DNA from 3 places in the Nonomuraea gerenzanensis genome. Region 1 is predicted to be linked to each of the others. Evidence: predicted binding sites of a transcription regulator. Region 1 holds the regulator's gene; each other region holds the start of a gene.
The links. Region 1 encodes HrcA, which represses chaperone genes, less so after heat shock. Its sites were predicted from a motif close to TTGGCACTCTCNNNNNGAGAGTGCCAA; they were not measured.
Positions count from the first base shown of each region.

Region 1 (5,415 bases):
CGTCACCTCGGGCAGGTGGAAGCGGCGGGCCTGCTTGCCCGCCTCGCGGGCGGTGGAGCGCCAGCGTCCGAGCGCCTTGGCGACCTTGTCGCCCTTCCACTGCGTGATGCTGCGCGCGGCGGCCCAGGGGACGATGACGTCCACGCCCGCCTCGGTCATCATCTCGACCGCCAGCTCGCCCCTGTCGCCCTTGGGCAGCCCCTGGACGACGACGAGCCGGGGCCGGGGGGCCTCGACGTCGTAGCGGCGCAGCACGTCCAGGCGGAGCGCGTCCTTCAGCGTCTCGCGCACGACGCACTCGGCCACTGCGCCGGCGCCGTCGGTCAGGTCGACGCGCTCGCCGGGGCGCAGGCGGCGCACGGAGGCCGCGTGCCGCCCCTCGGGCCCGTCGAGGGTCAGCTCAGGGCCGTCGAGGCCCTGAGCCAGGAAGACCGGGACCGTCACCGGCCGTTGAAGGCGTCGCGCAGCCGCGAGAAGAAGCCCTGCTGCCCCGGCGCGAACTTGCCCGGCGGCCGCTCCTCGCCCCGCTGCTTGGCCAGCTCGCGCAGCAGGTCCTCCTGCGCGGTGTCGAGGCGGGTGGGGGTCTCGACGTTGACGTGGATCAGCAGGTCGCCCCTGCCGGACTCGTTGAGCCGCTGCACGCCCCTGCCGTACATGGTGATGACCTGCCCGGACTGCGTGCCGGGGCGGACGTCCACCTCTTCGGCGCCGTCGAGTGTCTCGACCGTGAGGATGGTGCCGAGCGCGGCGGCGGTCATCGGGATCTGGACGGTGCAGTGGAGGTCGTCGCCGCGCCGTTCGAAGATCTCGTGGTTGCGCTCGACGATCTCCAGGAAGAGGTCTCCGGGCGGGCCGCCGCCGGGGCCGACCTCGCCCTCGCCGGCGAGCTGGATGTGGGTGCCGTCCTCGACGCCCGCCGGGATGCGGACCTTGATGGTACGGCGGGTGCGCACGCGGCCGTCGCCGGAGCACTCCTGGCAGGGGTGGCGGATGATGGTGCCGAAACCGCCGCACTGCGGGCACGGCCGCGAGGTCATGACCTGCCCCAGGAAGGAGCGGGTGACCTGGGAGATCTCGCCGCGGCCGTTGCACATGTCGCAGGTGTCGGGGTGGGTGCCCGGTGCGGCGCCGGCGCCGTGGCACACCTCGCAGAGCACGGCCGTGTCGACGACCAGCTCGCGGGTGGTGCCGAACGCGGTCTCGCGCAGGTCCAGCTCGACCCGGATGGTGGCGTTGCGGCCCCTGCGGGCCCGGGAGCGGGGGCCTCTGGCGCCGGTCGCGGTGCCGAAGAAGGCGTCCATGATGTCGCTGAACGGGAAGCCCGCGCCGAAACCGCCCGCGCCGGCGGCTGCTCCCGCGCCGCCGAAGGGGTCGCCACCCAGGTCGTACATCTGGCGCTTGTTCGGGTCGGACAGCACCTCGTAGGCCTGCGTGATCTCCTTGAACCGCTCCTGGGTCTCAGGATCGGGGTTCACGTCGGGGTGCAGCTCGCGGGCGAGTCGGCGGTAGGCCTTCTTGATCTCATCCTGACTTGCGTCACGGCGCACCCCGAGGGTGGCGTAGTAGTCGCTGTTTGCCACTTATCGACCTCTTATGATGCAGCCAGGATCTGGCTGACGTAGCGTGCCACCGCGCGTACGGCGCCCATCGTCACGGGATAGTCCATCCTGGTCGGCCCCAGCACACCGAGCCGGGCCAGTTGGTTGTCGCCAGAACCGTATCCGGTCGCGACGACGGATGTCCCCCGCAGGTACGGGTTTTCCGCGCCGATGCGCACGGTGAGCGCGGACGGGGTGTCGGAAGTCTCGCCGAGCAACCGGATGAGCACGACCTGCTCCTCCAGTGCCTCCAGCACGTCGCGCAGGCCGGTGGCGAAGTCGGCGCCGGCGAGATTGGCGGCGCCCGCGAACACGATCTTCTCGTCGTGCCGCTCGACCAGCGTCTCCAGCAGCACGGACAGGATCGTGACCGCGGCGGGCCGGTCTTCTGGGGCCAGCCGCTCGGGCAGGTCGGCGACCAGGTCGGGCACGCTGCTCAGGCCGCAGCCGTCGAGGCAGGCGTTGAGCACGGCGCGCAGGTGCGCGATCCGGGTCTCCTCCACCACCTCGGGCAGATCGACCACCCGCTGCTCGACGCGGCCGGTGTTGGTGATCAGCACGAGCATGACGCGCCGGTCCGTGAGCGGGACCAGCTCGACGTGCCTGACGGTGGAACGGGTCAGCGTCGGATACTGCACGACCGCCACCTGCCTGGTCAGCTGCGCGAGCAGCCGGACCGTGCGGGTGACCACGTCGTCGAGGTCGACCGCGCCGGCCAGGAACGTCTCGATCGCCCTGCGCTCGGCCCCCGACAACGGCTTGACCTGCGAGAGCCGGTCGACGAACAGGCGGTAGCCCTTGTCCGTCGGCACGCGGCCCGCGCTGGTGTGCGGCTGGGTGATGTAGCCTTCCTCCTCCAGCGCGGCCATGTCGTTCCTGACCGTCGCCGGGGAGACCTTCAGGTTGTGACGCTCGGCGAGTGCCTTGGAGCCCACCGGTTCGTTGGTGGACACGTAGTCTTCGACAATGGCGCGGAGCACCGCCAGCTTTCTATCGTCGAGCACGTGCTCACCTCCTGCCTCTGTCCATATCAGGAACGCGAGGTCTAGCACTCTGTGTTCCCGAGTGCCAAGTGTACGGCTCTCGCCCACAAGGTGCGATAACACCGCGTCCCTCATCCTGCTTCTAGCTTCTTCGAAGCGACAGGCCTCACACTTGCCGATATGACCGACGATTCCCGGCCTCCGTCGTACGGCCCGCCGCCTGGGCAGGGTCCCTACCCCGGTCCGCCGCCGCGGCCTCCCCAGTACGGCCCGCAGCCGGGGTCCCAGCCCGGTCCCCCGCCTCCTCCGCCGTACTGGCAACCACCGTCCGGGCAGGCTCCACCGCAGCACGGTGAGGCCACCCAGTTCGGCCCGCCACCTCAGTACGGACAATACGGCCAACAAGCACAATTTCCACCACGAAACAACTCCAAAGCCATAAAGCCCAGCTTGTGGTGGCTCGTGGCGGTCTGGGGCGTGTTCCTGGCGTGCGGGGTGGCCGGCGCGCTGCTGTTCACCGGCGGCGTGGTGACCAGCGTGGCGGATCTGGCTCCGACCAGGACGTTCGCGTCCGGCGAGAGCGTCACGGTGCCGGTCGACCCGGCCGACAAGCCCGGCGTCTACATCGCCAGCGACACCCAGGTCCGCTACGAGTGCTCCATCAGCGGGCAGGCCAAGCTGGCCAGGACCACGGGGTCGCAGAAGGTCACGGTGAACGGCGCGGTGTGGGAGCAGTTCCTGGTCATCAACGCGCCGGCCAAGGGCGACTACCAGCTCACCTGCACCAACCAGGAGCAGGCCGCCGTACGGTACGGCGTGGGCCGCGACGCCTTCTCCGCCGTGGGCGGGATCACCGGCGGGCTGGCCGCGCTGTTCCTGATCCCCGGAGCGGGGCTGCTCGTCGCGATCGGCGGCACCATCACCGTGCTGGTCCGGCGCAGCGGTGCCCGCAAGCGCCTTGCGGTCAGCGGGTGATTTGCTACGGTCCCCGTGTGTACGAGGGCGATGTACTGGCGGGAAATTGGCGGCGGCCGGGCAAGGGGAAGATCCCGAAAGTGCCCGCCGAGCAGGACCTCGTCGTGGAGGACGCCGACAGCGGCTTCTGCGGCGCCGTGGTGGCCTGCGACAAGGAGGCCGTCACGCTGGAGGACCGGTTCGGCAAGCGCCGCCTGTTCCCGCTCGCACCCGCCGCCTTCCTGCTGGAGGGCCGCCCCGTGACCCTGGTACGCCCTGCGGCGGCCGCACCGGCGGGGCCCCGGCGCAGCGCGTCCGGCTCGATCGCCGTGGAGGGGCTGCGGGCCAGGGTCGCCAGGGAGAGCCGGATCTACGTCGAAGGCGTGCACGACGCCGCCCTGGTGGAGAAGATCTGGGGGCACGACCTGCGGGTCGAAGGGGTCGTGGTCGAGTACCTGGAGGGCGTGGACGACCTGCCGGCCATCGTCGAGGAGTTCGGCCCCGAGCCGGGCCGCCGGCTGGGCGTGCTGGTCGACCACCTCGTGCCGGGGTCCAAGGAGAGCCGGATCGCCGCCGGGATCACCTCGCCGGACGTGCTGGTGGTCGGGCACCCGTTCATCGACATCTGGCAGGCGGTCAAGCCGTCCGTGCTGCGCATCCCCGCCTGGCCGGACGTGCCGCGCGGAGTGCCGTGGAAGGAGGGCGTCATCGCCGCGCTCGGCTGGCGCGTGGAGCCCGCGCAGGCGTGGCGGCGGATCCTCGGCGCCGTCTCGACGTACACGGACCTGGAGCCGGAGCTGCTCGGCCGGGTCGAGGAACTGATCGACTTCGTTACGGAGACACCATGAGCCAGGACCCGCCCCAGCCGCCCGACGACGACGCCACCCGCAGGGTCACGCCCGAGGACCTCCCGCCCGCCCAGGGCTCCGGCCCCCAGCAGCCGGGCTACGGGCCTCAGGGTCCCTCCTCCGGCCAGCAACCGGCCTACGGGCAGCCGTCCTATGACCAGCAGGCCCCGTACGGGCAGCAGCCCGGCTCCGCGCCGAGCTTCGGCCGGCAGCCGCCCTCCGGCTACGGCCAGCCGGGCGGTTACCCTCCGCCGGGGGGCTACCCTCCTCCCGGTGGATACCCGCCGCCCGGTGGTCACCCTCCTCCCGGAGGCTACGCCCCGCCCCCGAACCAGCCACCCGGCTACGGGTACGCCCCCGGCCGGGGCGAGCCGTACATCCCGGGCAGGTTCGGCCCCCGTCCCGGCAGCGACGACACCACGATGGCGATGCTGTCCCACCTGCTGGGCCTGCTGGTCTCGTGGATCGGCCCGCTGATCATCTACCTGATGAAGAAGGACGAGTCCCCCTACGTCAGGGACCAGTCGGCGGAGGCGCTCAACTTCCAGATCACGATGTTCATCGGCTACCTGATCTCGGGCATCCTGACGGTCGTGTTCATCGGCATCGCGCTGCTGCCGGTCATCTGGATCCTGTCGCTGATCTTCCACATCCAGGCGGCGATGGCCGCGCAGAAGGGCCAGCCCTACCGCTACCCGCTCTCCATCCGGATGATCAGCTAGCCGAGCAGGTCCAGGATCAGCGCGTCGGCCAGCAGCCGCCCCTGCAGGGTCAGCACCAGCCGCCCCCGCTTGAACGGCTCCGGCTCCAGCAGCCCGCGGGCCAGCGCGCTCGCCACGGTGGTGCGCGCGCCGGGCGCCACGTCGGCCAGCGGGTAGCCGGAGTCGAGCCGCAGCTCCAGCATGAGCCGCTCGGCGTCGCGGTCGTCCTGGGCGAGCACCTCGCGGGCGTGGGCGGGCGAGGTGCCTGCGGCCAGCCGCTGGGCGTAGGCGGCGGGATGCTTGACGTTCCACCAGCGGGTGCCGCCGACGT
Region 1 is NZ_CP084058.1:2,514,942-2,520,356, reverse strand. It holds gene LCN96_RS12080 (16S rRNA (uracil(1498)-N(3))-methyltransferase) at 1-444, opposite strand, end outside; gene dnaJ (molecular chaperone DnaJ) at 441-1,580, opposite strand; gene hrcA (heat-inducible transcriptional repressor HrcA) at 1,592-2,602, opposite strand; gene LCN96_RS12065 (hypothetical protein) at 3,032-3,556, shown strand; gene LCN96_RS12060 (DUF3097 domain-containing protein) at 3,574-4,383, shown strand; gene LCN96_RS12055 (DUF4870 domain-containing protein) at 4,380-5,105, shown strand; gene hemW (radical SAM family heme chaperone HemW) at 5,102-5,415, opposite strand, start outside.

Region 2 (5,415 bases), 1.6 Mb from region 1:
CTCCTCGGGCTTGTCCACCACGAGCGCCTCGGTGGTGAGCAGCATGCCCGCGATCGAAGCGGCGTTCTGCACGGCCGAGCGCGTGACCTTGACCGGGTCGATGACGCCCTGGTCGAGCAGGTTCACGTACTCGCCGGTGGCGGCGTTGAGACCGTGACCGGCCTCCAGCTCGGCCACCTTGTGCGTCACCACGTAGCCCTCGAGACCGGCGTTCTCGGCGATCCAGCGGGCCGGCTCGACCAGCGCGCGGCGCACGATGCCGACACCGGTGGCCTCGTCGCCCGTGAGGCCGAGGTCGTCGAGGTCCTTGCCGATGTGGATCAGCGCGGAGCCACCGCCGGAGACGATGCCCTCCTCGATGGCGGCGCGCGTCGCGGAGATCGCGTCCTCGAGGCGGTGCTTCTTCTCCTTCAGCTCCACCTCGGTGGCGGCGCCGACGCGCAGCACGCACACACCGCCGGCGAGCTTGGCCAGGCGCTCCTGCAGCTTCTCGCGGTCCCAGTCGGAGTCGGACTGCTCGATGGCAATCTTGATCTCCTTGACGCGGTCCTCGATGGCCTGCGCGTCACCGGCGCCGTCGACGATGGTCGTGGCGTCCTTGGTGACGACGACGCGGCGGGCCGTGCCGAGCACCTCGAGACCGACGTGCTCCAGCTTGAGGCCGACCTCCTCGCTGACGACCTGGCCGCCGGTGAGGATGGCCATGTCCTGCAGCATCGCCTTGCGGCGGTCGCCGAAGCCCGGGGCCTTGACGGCCACGGAGGTGAAGGTGCCGCGGATCTTGTTGGTGACCAGGACGGCCAGGGCCTCGCCCTCGACGTCCTCGGCGACCACGAGGAGCGGCTTCTTCGTCTGGGCGATCTTCTCCAGCAGCGGCAGGAAGTCCGCGATGGAGGAGATCTTGCCCTGGGTGAGCAGGATGTAGGCGTCCTCGAGGACGGACTCCATCCGCTCGGGGTCGGTCACCATGTAGGCCGACAGGTAGCCCTTGTCGAACTGCATGCCCTCGGTGAACTCGAGCTCCATGCCCATGGCGTTGGACTCTTCGACGGTGAGGACACCGTCCTTGCCCACCTTGTCGAACGCCTCGGCGATCAGGCCGCCGATCTGGGCGTCCTGCGCGGAGATCGTGGCGACGTTGGCGATCTCCTTCTTGTCGCCGACCTCGCGGGCGCTGGCCAGCAGCTTGTCGCTGACGGCCTTGGCGGCCTTGTCGATGCCGCGCTTGAGCGACAGCGGCGAGGCGCCGGCGGCCACGTTGCGCAGGCCCTCGCGGACCATGGCCTGGGCCAGGACGGTCGCGGTGGTGGTGCCGTCACCCGCGATGTCGTTGGTCTTGGTGGCAACTTCCTTGGCGAGCTGGGCGCCGAGGTTCTCGTAGCGCTCCTCCAGCTCGATCTCACGAGCGATGGTCACACCGTCGTTCGTGATCGTCGGAGCACCGAACTTCTTGTCGATGACGACGTTGCGGCCACGCGGGCCGAGGGTTACCTTCACGGCGTCCGCGAGGGCGTTCACGCCACGCTCGAGAGCGCGGCGGGCGTTCTCGTCGAACTCCAGGATCTTCGCCATTGCTGAAAGTCCTCTCCTGGCGTCGAAAGCCCCGGGTGCCCTCAAGAGCGCCCGGGGCTCGACACAACCGGCTTACTTCTCGATGATCGCGAGAACGTCGCGGGCGGAGAGCACGAGGTACTCCTCGCCGCCGTACTTGACCTCGGTGCCGCCGTACTTGCTGTAGAGGACGATGTCGCCCTCCGAGACGTCGAGCGGAATCCGCTTGTCGCCGTCCTCGTCCCAGTTGCCCGGGCCCACCGCGAGGACCTTGCCCTCCTGCGGCTTCTCCTTGGCGGTGTCAGGGATGACCAGGCCGGAAGCGGTGGTCTGCTCGGCCTCAAGCGGCTGGACCACAATGCGGTCGCCGAGCGGCTTAACGGGAACCTTGGTGGCGGTCGTCACGATCGGACCTCCCCTTCAGATTTGAATGATCTAGAAGAGGCGACCAGCGGGGCCTGCCGTCGCGGGTGTCAGACCTGCCTCGTCGCACGTTGGCACTCTCAAGGGGAGAGTGCCAACAGGAAACATATGCAAGAGGGGCTTGACAGTCAACATGAACGCGTCTGCTGAGAGCGATCAGACCCCTGGCATGGTCCAGTCTTCCACGTGCGTGAACCTCCCGGCCGCCGCCGCGCCGCCCGGCGGACACCGCCGCTTCCGGGTGCCGCTAACGTCGGATGACGTGGACCTCGACGCCTTCACCGAGTTGCTGACCCCGCGCGGCAGGCGCGCGCTGGCCGAGGCCGAGGAGCTGGCGGGCGCCGACCCTGTCGCCGCCGCCACCACCCTGCGCAGGACGTACGACGCGGCGCTCACCTCGGCGGCGCTCACCCAGGCCGGGCTCAGGGAGCGGGCCAGGGCCAAGTTCGGCGCCGACGCCGGGCGGATGTTCTTCACCCCGCACGGGCTGGAGCAGTCCACGCGGGCGGAGGTGGCCGAGCACCGCGCCCGCCGCCTGCTCGCCCTGCACGGCGCGGGCGCGCCCCGGGTCGCCGACGCCTGCTGCGGCGTCGGGGGTGACCTGCTCGCGCTGGCCCGCGCCGGCTGCACGGTGACGGCCGTGGACACCGACCCGCTGACCGTCGCCGTGGCCAGGGCCAACGCGCAGGCGTTCGGGCTGGCCGACCGGGTGACGGTGACCGTGGCCGACGCGGCGCAGGTCAGGCCTGAGGACTACGACGTGCTGTTCGCCGACCCGGCCAGGCGGACGGGCCGGGGCCGGACGTTCGACCCCATGGCCTACTCGCCGCCCTGGCCCGTGGTGCTCGGCCTGCTCTCCCGGGCGCGCCTGGCCTGCCTCAAGGTCGCCCCGGGCATCCCGTACGAGTTCATCCCCGAGGGCGCGGAGGCCGAGTGGGTGTCGTACAAGGGCGAGGTCAAGGAGGCCACGCTGTGGACCGGCCCAGGGGGCGGCAGGCGGGCCACCCTGCTGCCCGGCGGCCACACGCTGACCGCCACCGGCGTGCGGGCCCCGACCGGCCCGCCGGGCCGGTTCGTCTACGAGCCGGACGGCGCGGCCGTGCGCGCGCACCTGGTCGGCGAGGTGGCCGAGCTGGTCGGCGGCAGGCTGCTCGACCCGATGATCGCCTACATCACCGCCGACGAGCGGGTGGACACCCCTTGGGCGTCGGTGTACGAGGTGGACGACGTCCTTCCCTTTTCGCTGAAGAAACTGCGCGCCGCCCTTCGCGAGCGACAGATCGGAAACGTCACCATCAAAAAGCGCGGCTCAGCCGTGGACATCGAACGGCTGCGCGCCGACTTGCGCCTCAAAGGCGACAAATCCATGGTCATCATGCTGACCAGAATTGCCGACAAACCCTCGGTAATCCTCTGCAAGGCCCCCTCACCTGCCTGAATCACCGAACCCGGGCATCCGTACGTTAACCGCGATCTTTCAATTCAGCCCTGACGGACCTTGATCGAAAGGCTAAGGTGGGCGGGCGAGGAGTTCTCCGCCCTATTGCGGTTGACCGCGCTCTCACCCTTCAACGATAAACCGGACCTATCCCACCGCTGCGCGGCAGACCGTCGGCGAGCGAAGGAGCTTTCGGTGGACCATTCCAACCACGCCGCCCTTCTTCCTAACGGCTACGACGCCGTCCCCAAGAGGATGCGAGACCTGCTCGCCCGTGCCGCTCAGGACCATGTCTACGAGCAACGCACCCAGGGGGCCGTGCTCGACGAGATCCGCCAGCGGCTCGAAGGCATGGAGTGGCTGCTGCGCGAGGTGCGCGAACGCGAGCTTGGAGGTCTCAGCGGCACGCTGGAGACGGTCAGCGGGCGGCTCGACGAGATCTCCGCCAAGCCTCCGATGTGGGCGGAGGGCCTGGCGCAGCACGTGGAGGCCGTGCGCGACCACGTGGACGCCGTGGGCGAGAAGGTGGGCCAGGTGGACGCCCGGGTGACTCCCGTGGCGGAGCTGCCGAGCCTGTGGGCGGACCTCGGCACGGTGGGCGAGAGCGTGGACGAGGCGCTCAAGCGCCTGCAGACGGTGCTCGACACCACCCACGGCATCACCAAGGGCATGTCCGACTTCGCGACCCAGCTGGCCGGGCTCAACACCAGCATGGAGGCCGCGGCCAGCCGCTTCACCCGGCTCGACAAGTCGATGGCCGAGCTGGCCACCCGCACCGACCGCGTCGAGGACGTCGTCAACGACCTGGCCGAGAGCGTCACCGAGCGCCTGGCGGGCACGGCCGAGCAGCTCACCGCCAAGGTGGAGGCCGCCGAGCAGCGCACCACCGCCCGGCTCGACGAGACCGACCAGCGCCTCACCGCCCGCCTCGACGAGACCGACCAGCGCCTCACGACCCGCCTCGACGACACCGACGAGCGGCTGAGCGCCCGCCTGGACGACACCGACAGGCGCCTCGGCACCCGGCTCGACGAGACCGACCAGCGGCTCGCCACGGCACTCCTGGAGGCCGACGAGCGCCTCGTCAGCCGGCTCAAGGAGGCCGACGACGCGCTCTCCACCCGCCTGGCCGGCGTCGAGCAGCGCCTCACCACCCGTCTCGACGAGGCCGACCAGCACCTGGCCGTGCAGCTCGGCGAGAGCGAGCAGCGCCTGACCGCCCGGCTCAGCGGCGTGGACGCCCGCCTCGACAGGGCCGAGGGCAAGCTCACCGCCCTCGACTCCCGGCTCACCGGGTTCGACAGCCGGCTGGAGTCGGCCGACGAGTGCCTGGCCGACATCGACACCAGGATCGACGGCCTCGACGGCCGCATGAGCGGCGTGGACAAGCGGCTCGTCTCCATGGACGGCCAGCTCGGCGGGGTGGACAAGCGGCTGAGCACCCTCGACGGCCACCTGGGCCGCCACGACGACCGCTTCGACGCCCTCGACGTGCGCATCGACGCCCGCTTCTCCTCGCTCGACGAGCGCGTGTCCGCCGCCGACCAGCACACGGCCGAGATCGCCACCCGCAACGAGGGCCGCTTCAACAAGCTCGACAACCAGATCGACGCCATCGACGAGCGCCTGGTCGAGGCCGAGGAGCACATGAGCACCCGCTTCGACACCATCGACGGCCACTTCGGCGGCCTCGACAACCGCTTCCACGGCCTCGACACCCACCTCAACGGGCTGACCGCCCGCGCCGAGCAGGCGGGCGAGCACCTGGAGTCGGTGGACGAGCGCATCGAGGCCGTCAACGCCTTCGTCAGCCGGCTGCCCGACGAGCTGGCCATCCCCGAGCGGGTCGGCGAGCTGCTCCAGTCGCACGTGGGCGAGCAGGCCGAGCGCCTGACCGCCGCCACCGACGCGCTCACCGAGCTGGTCAGGGCCCGGCCCGACGGCGACGAGCTGGCCGGCACGGTGTCCGGCATCGTGCAGCCGGCCGCCGCCGACCTGACCAA
Region 2 is NZ_CP084058.1:954,611-960,025, reverse strand. It holds gene groL (chaperonin GroEL) at 1-1,572, opposite strand, end outside; gene groES (co-chaperone GroES) at 1,645-1,956, opposite strand; gene LCN96_RS05005 (class I SAM-dependent methyltransferase) at 2,237-3,412, shown strand; gene LCN96_RS05000 (apolipoprotein A1/A4/E domain-containing protein) at 3,608-5,415, shown strand, end outside.
Region 2: the regulator HrcA is predicted to act here: its motif matches at 2,046-2,072, upstream of groES (co-chaperone GroES).

Region 3 (5,415 bases), 3.2 Mb from region 1:
GACCCCATGGGCGACAAGTGGGGCTTCGTCAACGTGAACCTGCGGCCGTACTACGCCGAGGGCTCCAAGACGCTCGCGTACGAGATCGCCGAGCAGCTCGGCTGGCGGCTGCCGGAGCAGATCATCATCCCCATCGCCTCCGGCTCGCAGCTCACGAAGATCGACAAGGGCTTCAAGGAGCTGATCAAGCTGGGCCTGGTGGAGGACACCCCGTACAAGGTGTTCGGGGCCCAGGCCGCCGGGTGCTCGCCGGTCTCCACCGCCTACAAGGCCGGCCACGACGTCGTGCAGCCGGTCAAGCCCGACACCATCGCCAAGTCGCTGGCCATCGGCAACCCCGCCGACGGGCCGTACGTGCTGGACATCGCCCGGCGCACCGGAGGTGGCGTCGAGGACGTCACGGACGCCGAGATCGTGGCCGCGATGAAGCTGCTGGCCTCGACCGAGGGCATCTTCGCCGAGACCGCCGGCGGGGTCACCGTCGGCGTGCTGAAGAAGCTCACCGAGAGCGGGGTGCTCGACCCCGAGGCGGAGACCGTGGTGCTCAACACCGGCGACGGGCTGAAGACGCTCGACGTGCTCGGCGGCGAGTCCGTGCAGCCCACGGCCGTGATCAAGCCCTCTCTCGACGCGTTCCGCGCGACTGTCTGACAACCAGGAAAGGCGATTAGTACCATGAGCGTTTCTGTGCGGATTCCCACCATTCTGCGCACATACACCGGGGGGAACGCGGAGGTCAGTGGCGAGGGCGCGACTCTTCGTGACGTGCTCGCCAAGCTCGACTCCGACTACCCGGGGATCGGCGCGAGAATTCTGGATGAATCGGGCAAGATTCGTCGTTTCGTCAACGTTTACGTTGGGGAAGAGGACGTCCGTTTCGCCGAAGGGCTCGACACTCCAGCCCCTGAGGGCACTCAGATCTCCATCATCCCGGCGGTCGCGGGCGGCTGAGCCCGCAGACCCACCCTTGAAGGCGCCCCTAGTGGGCGCCTTCTCCTTTTCCAGGGGCAATTCAACGTTGAACCACCCGTACTGCGAAGAAATAGGCGGTTTGCGGATTGACTCTGTTGCCAAACCCCGTGCCACAGGTATGGTCGAGGGCGATCGTCTGGCTGCTTTTCCGTTAAGTCATACGATTACAGGTCCCGCGGAGGAATGGGCGAGATCTGGGAGACCAGTAAGAGGAGTCGGAAGTGGCGCAGGGCACCGTCAAGTGGTTCAACGCGGACAAGGGCTACGGCTTCATCGCGGTAGACGGTGGTAAAGATGTATTCGTCCATTACTCAGCGATCCTGATGGACGGGTACCGCTCTCTCGAACAGGGGCAGCGTGTCGAGTTCGAGATCACGCAGGGCCAGAAGGGGCCGCAGGCGGAGTCCGTCCGCGCGGTCTGAACGTCGAGCTGGTGTGCACCGGACGGGATCGCACGGCAACGCAGTCCGTGCGAGCCGTCACCTCTCTTTCGCCGACTCGTGTGCGGCGGGTCGCTCCCGCGGCTCGCCGCACCGACTGACTGACCTGGGCGGGAATGCCGGGCGGAGTGGCGTTCGCTTGCACTCGGCAGGGTAGAGTGCTAAACAGTTCGTTGGCACTCTGTGCAGCAGAGTGCCAACGACCGGATCGAGACGATGGGGTCTGCCGCACGGAGATGTGGACCCATGCCGTCGCGGGCGTCGGCTCGGTCCACGACAAGCCACCCTGCATCTGGGAGGTCTAGCCTTATGGCAGCCAAGATGATCGCGTTTGACGAGGACGCCCGGCGCGGTCTCGAGCGCGGTATGAACCAGCTCGCCGACGCCGTCAAGGTGACCCTCGGCCCCAAGGGCCGCAACGTCGTACTGGAGAAGAAGTGGGGCGCTCCCACGATCACCAACGACGGTGTGTCCATCGCCAAGGAGATCGAGCTCGAGGACCCTTGGGAGAAGATCGGCGCTGAGCTGGTCAAGGAAGTCGCCAAGAAGACGGACGACGTCGCTGGTGACGGCACCACCACCGCCACCGTGCTCGCCCAGGCGCTGGTGCGCGAGGGCCTGCGCAACGTCGCCGCCGGCGCCAACCCGATGGCCCTGAAGAAGGGCATCGAGGCGGCCGTCGAGCGCGTCAGCGAGGAGCTCTCCAAGCTGGCCAAGGATGTGGAGACCAAGGAGCAGATCGCTTCGACCGCCTCCATCTCCGCCGCCGACGCCGAGATCGGCTCGCTCATCGCCGAGGCGATGGACAAGGTCGGCAAGGAAGGCGTCATCACCGTCGAGGAGAGCAACACCTTCGGCCTCGAGCTCGAGCTCACCGAGGGCATGCGCTTCGACAAGGGCATGACGTCGATGTACTTCGTCACGGACTCCGACCGCATGGAGGCCGTGCTCGAGGACCCGTACATCCTGATCGTCAACAGCAAGGTCTCGGCCAACAAGGACCTGCTGCCGCTGCTCGACAAGGTCGTGCAGTCCGGCAAGCCGCTGCTGATCATCGCCGAGGACGTCGAGGGCGAGGCCCTGGCGACCCTGGTGGTCAACAAGATCCGCGGCCTGTTCCGCTCCGTCGCCGTCAAGGCGCCGGGCTTCGGCGACCGCCGCAAGGCGATGCTGAACGACATCGCGATCCTGACCGGTGGCCAGGTCATCGCCGAGGAGGTCGGCCTCAAGCTCGAGACCGCCACCCTCGACCTGCTGGGCCGCGCCCGTAAGGTCGTGGTGACCAAGGACGAGACCACCATCGTCGACGGTGCCGGCGACGCCGAGCAGATCTCCGGCCGGGTCAACGAGATCCGCGCCGAGATCGAGCGCACCGACTCCGACTACGACCGCGAGAAGCTGCAGGAGCGGCTGGCCAAGCTGGCCGGCGGCGTGGCCGTCATCAAGGCCGGTGCGGCGACCGAGGTCGAGCTGAAGGAGCGCAAGCACCGCATCGAGGACGCCGTCCGCAACGCCAAGGCGGCCGTCGAGGAGGGCATCGTGCCCGGCGGTGGCGTGGCGCTGCTGCAGGCCGGCGCCAAGGCCTTCGACAAGCTGGAGCTCAACGGCGACGAGGCCACCGGTGCCGCCATCGTCAAGAAGGCGCTGGAGGAGCCGCTCAAGCAGATCGCCGTCAACGCCGGTCTCGAGGGCGGCGTCGTGGTTGAGAAGGTACGCAACCTCACCCCGGGTGAGGGCCTCAACGCGGCCTCCGGCGAGTACGTCAACATGTTCGAGTCGGGCATCATCGACCCGGCCAAGGTGACGCGCTCCGCGCTGCAGAACGCCGCCTCCATCGCGGCGCTGTTCCTGACCACCGAGGCCGTCATCGCCGAGAAGCCCGAGAAGACCCCCGCCGCCCCGGCCATGCCGGGCGGTGGCGACATGGACTTCTAGGTCTAATCGCGTCGTACGGACGAAGGGCGGCCCGGGCTTTTCCGGGCCGCTCTTGTTTTGTTTATCTGCTATTACGTTTCACAATTGATCGATTACTTGGAGTGAGGGAAGGTGGTGGCGCCCAACCTCGACCGAAGGAGCACACAGTGCTTTTCCGCAGCACGCGTATTTTCGGCATCGCGGCCCTGACACTGGCCGCCGCGTTCGCCGTGACCGCTCCGGCGCACGCCGATGACCACTGGTCCGCCCTGTTCGTCCCGGTGGACGCCGGCGAGGAGGCGGAGGCCGAGGCGCACGCCGACGAGATCGCGGCCCGGGCGCGCGCCGACGAGGCGGAGAACCGGGCGCACGCCGAGGAGATGGAGGCCAAGTCGGATGCGGCCGGCGAGCCGGGGACCCGGGTGCACATCGACAGGCGGTCGACGCCGGACATCGTGCTGCCGCGCGAGCTGCACATGCCCATCTGCGCGCCCGAGGGGGGCTTCGGCATCCCGCTCCTCGACCAGGTGCTGCCCGAGCTGGTGGGCTGCCCGGCGGCCGCCCTGGGCCGCTGACCCCGGCCACGCCGGGCCGCTTCGGCCACGCCGGGCCACGTCGGCCGCTTCGGTCGCTTCGGCCGGCTCGGCTGCTGACCCATACTGCGTGTCGGCTGTTCGGCTGCCGAGGCTAGCCGTGACCGCCCACCGGGTGCCGGGCCGGAGCCCGGCGCCCGGTGCCGGTGGCGGGTGGGTCAGACGCCGAAGTGGGCGACGACGTGCCCCCTGGCCAGGGTGTTGGCGGTGATGTTGAAGCCCACCACCGCCGGGCTGGCGTCGCTGTCCACGCCCAGCTTGTCCACACCCAGCGCGTGCACCGTGAACACGTAACGGTGCGGGTCACCGGGGGGCGGGGCCGCGCCGCCGTACGCCTTGAGGCCGTAGTCGTTGCGGGCGTGGACGGCGCCCTCCGGCAGGCCCTTGAAGTCGGGCGCCGTGCCCGCGCCGGTGGCCAGCTCGGTCACCGAGGCGGGCAGGTCGAACAGGACCCAGTGCCAGAACCCGCTGCCCGTCGGGGCGTCGGGGTCGTAGCAGGTGACGGCGTAGCCGCGGGTGCCCTCGGGGGCGCCGGACCAGCGCAGGTGGGGCGACTGGTTCTGGCCGGTCATGCCCCAGTCGTTGAAGACGTGCGCGTCGGCGAGCGTCCGACCGTCCTGGATGTCGTCGCTCTCGACCGTGAGCGCGGGCACCGGCGGCAGGAACTCGTGGGGAAGGGGTGCGGGCACGGCATCCTCCTAGAGTGAGTGGCTGCTTGCTCAGCCATCCTAGAAGCGGCCGCGCCCGCCGCTCGTCATGCCACGAGCTGCGCAGGGAGCGCCTTGTCGTGCAGGACCGTCAGTGACGTGACGGCCCGGGTCAGCACGACGTACAGCCTGGCCAGGCCGCGCGGCTCGGCCGCGACGATGTCCGCCGGCTCGACGACGATGACGTGGTCGTACTCCAGACCCTTGGCCAGGGTGGCGGGGACGACGAGGAGCCGGTGCTCCTCGGCGGAGTCGGGGTCGAGCACGGCGTGCGGCAGGCCCGACAGGGCCGCGGAGACCTGCTCGACCAGCGTGTCGGGCACGATGACGCCGATGGAGCCCTCCTTCGCGAGCGCCTCCTCGGCGGCGCGCGCCACCTCCAGGCCCTGCCGGACGGTGAGGGAGCCGGCGCCGGGGCGCAGCGAGCGCGGGGCGGCCAGGTCGGGGGCGATGGAGGGCAGCAGGCGGGCCGCGAAGTCGAGCACCTCGCGCGGCACGCGGAAGCCGAGCGTCAGCTCCGTCACCTCGCCCTCGCGCTGCCCGAGGTGCTCCAGCACCGACTCCCACGAGCGGGTGGACCACGGCGTGGTGCCCTGGGCCAGGTCGCCGAGCACGGTCGCGGAGCCGTTGCGGCAGCGCCGGCCGAGCGCCCTGAGCTGCATCTCGGACAGGTCCTGGGCCTCGTCCACGACGAGGTGGCCGAGCGAGGGCGTGCGCTCCATGAGGTCGCGCAGCTCGTCCAGGAGCGCGGCGTCCGCCGCCGTCCACTTCGCGGACTTCCAGCTCCGG
Region 3 is NZ_CP084058.1:11,287,585-11,292,999, reverse strand. It holds gene thrC (threonine synthase) at 1-651, shown strand, start outside; gene LCN96_RS52565 (MoaD/ThiS family protein) at 676-951, shown strand; gene LCN96_RS52560 (cold-shock protein) at 1,194-1,394, shown strand; gene groL (chaperonin GroEL) at 1,722-3,347, shown strand; gene LCN96_RS52550 (hypothetical protein) at 3,557-3,901, shown strand; gene LCN96_RS52545 (YbhB/YbcL family Raf kinase inhibitor-like protein) at 4,078-4,608, opposite strand; gene LCN96_RS52540 (HelD family protein) at 4,674-5,415, opposite strand, start outside.
Region 3: the regulator HrcA is predicted to act here: its motif matches at 1,586-1,612, upstream of groL (chaperonin GroEL).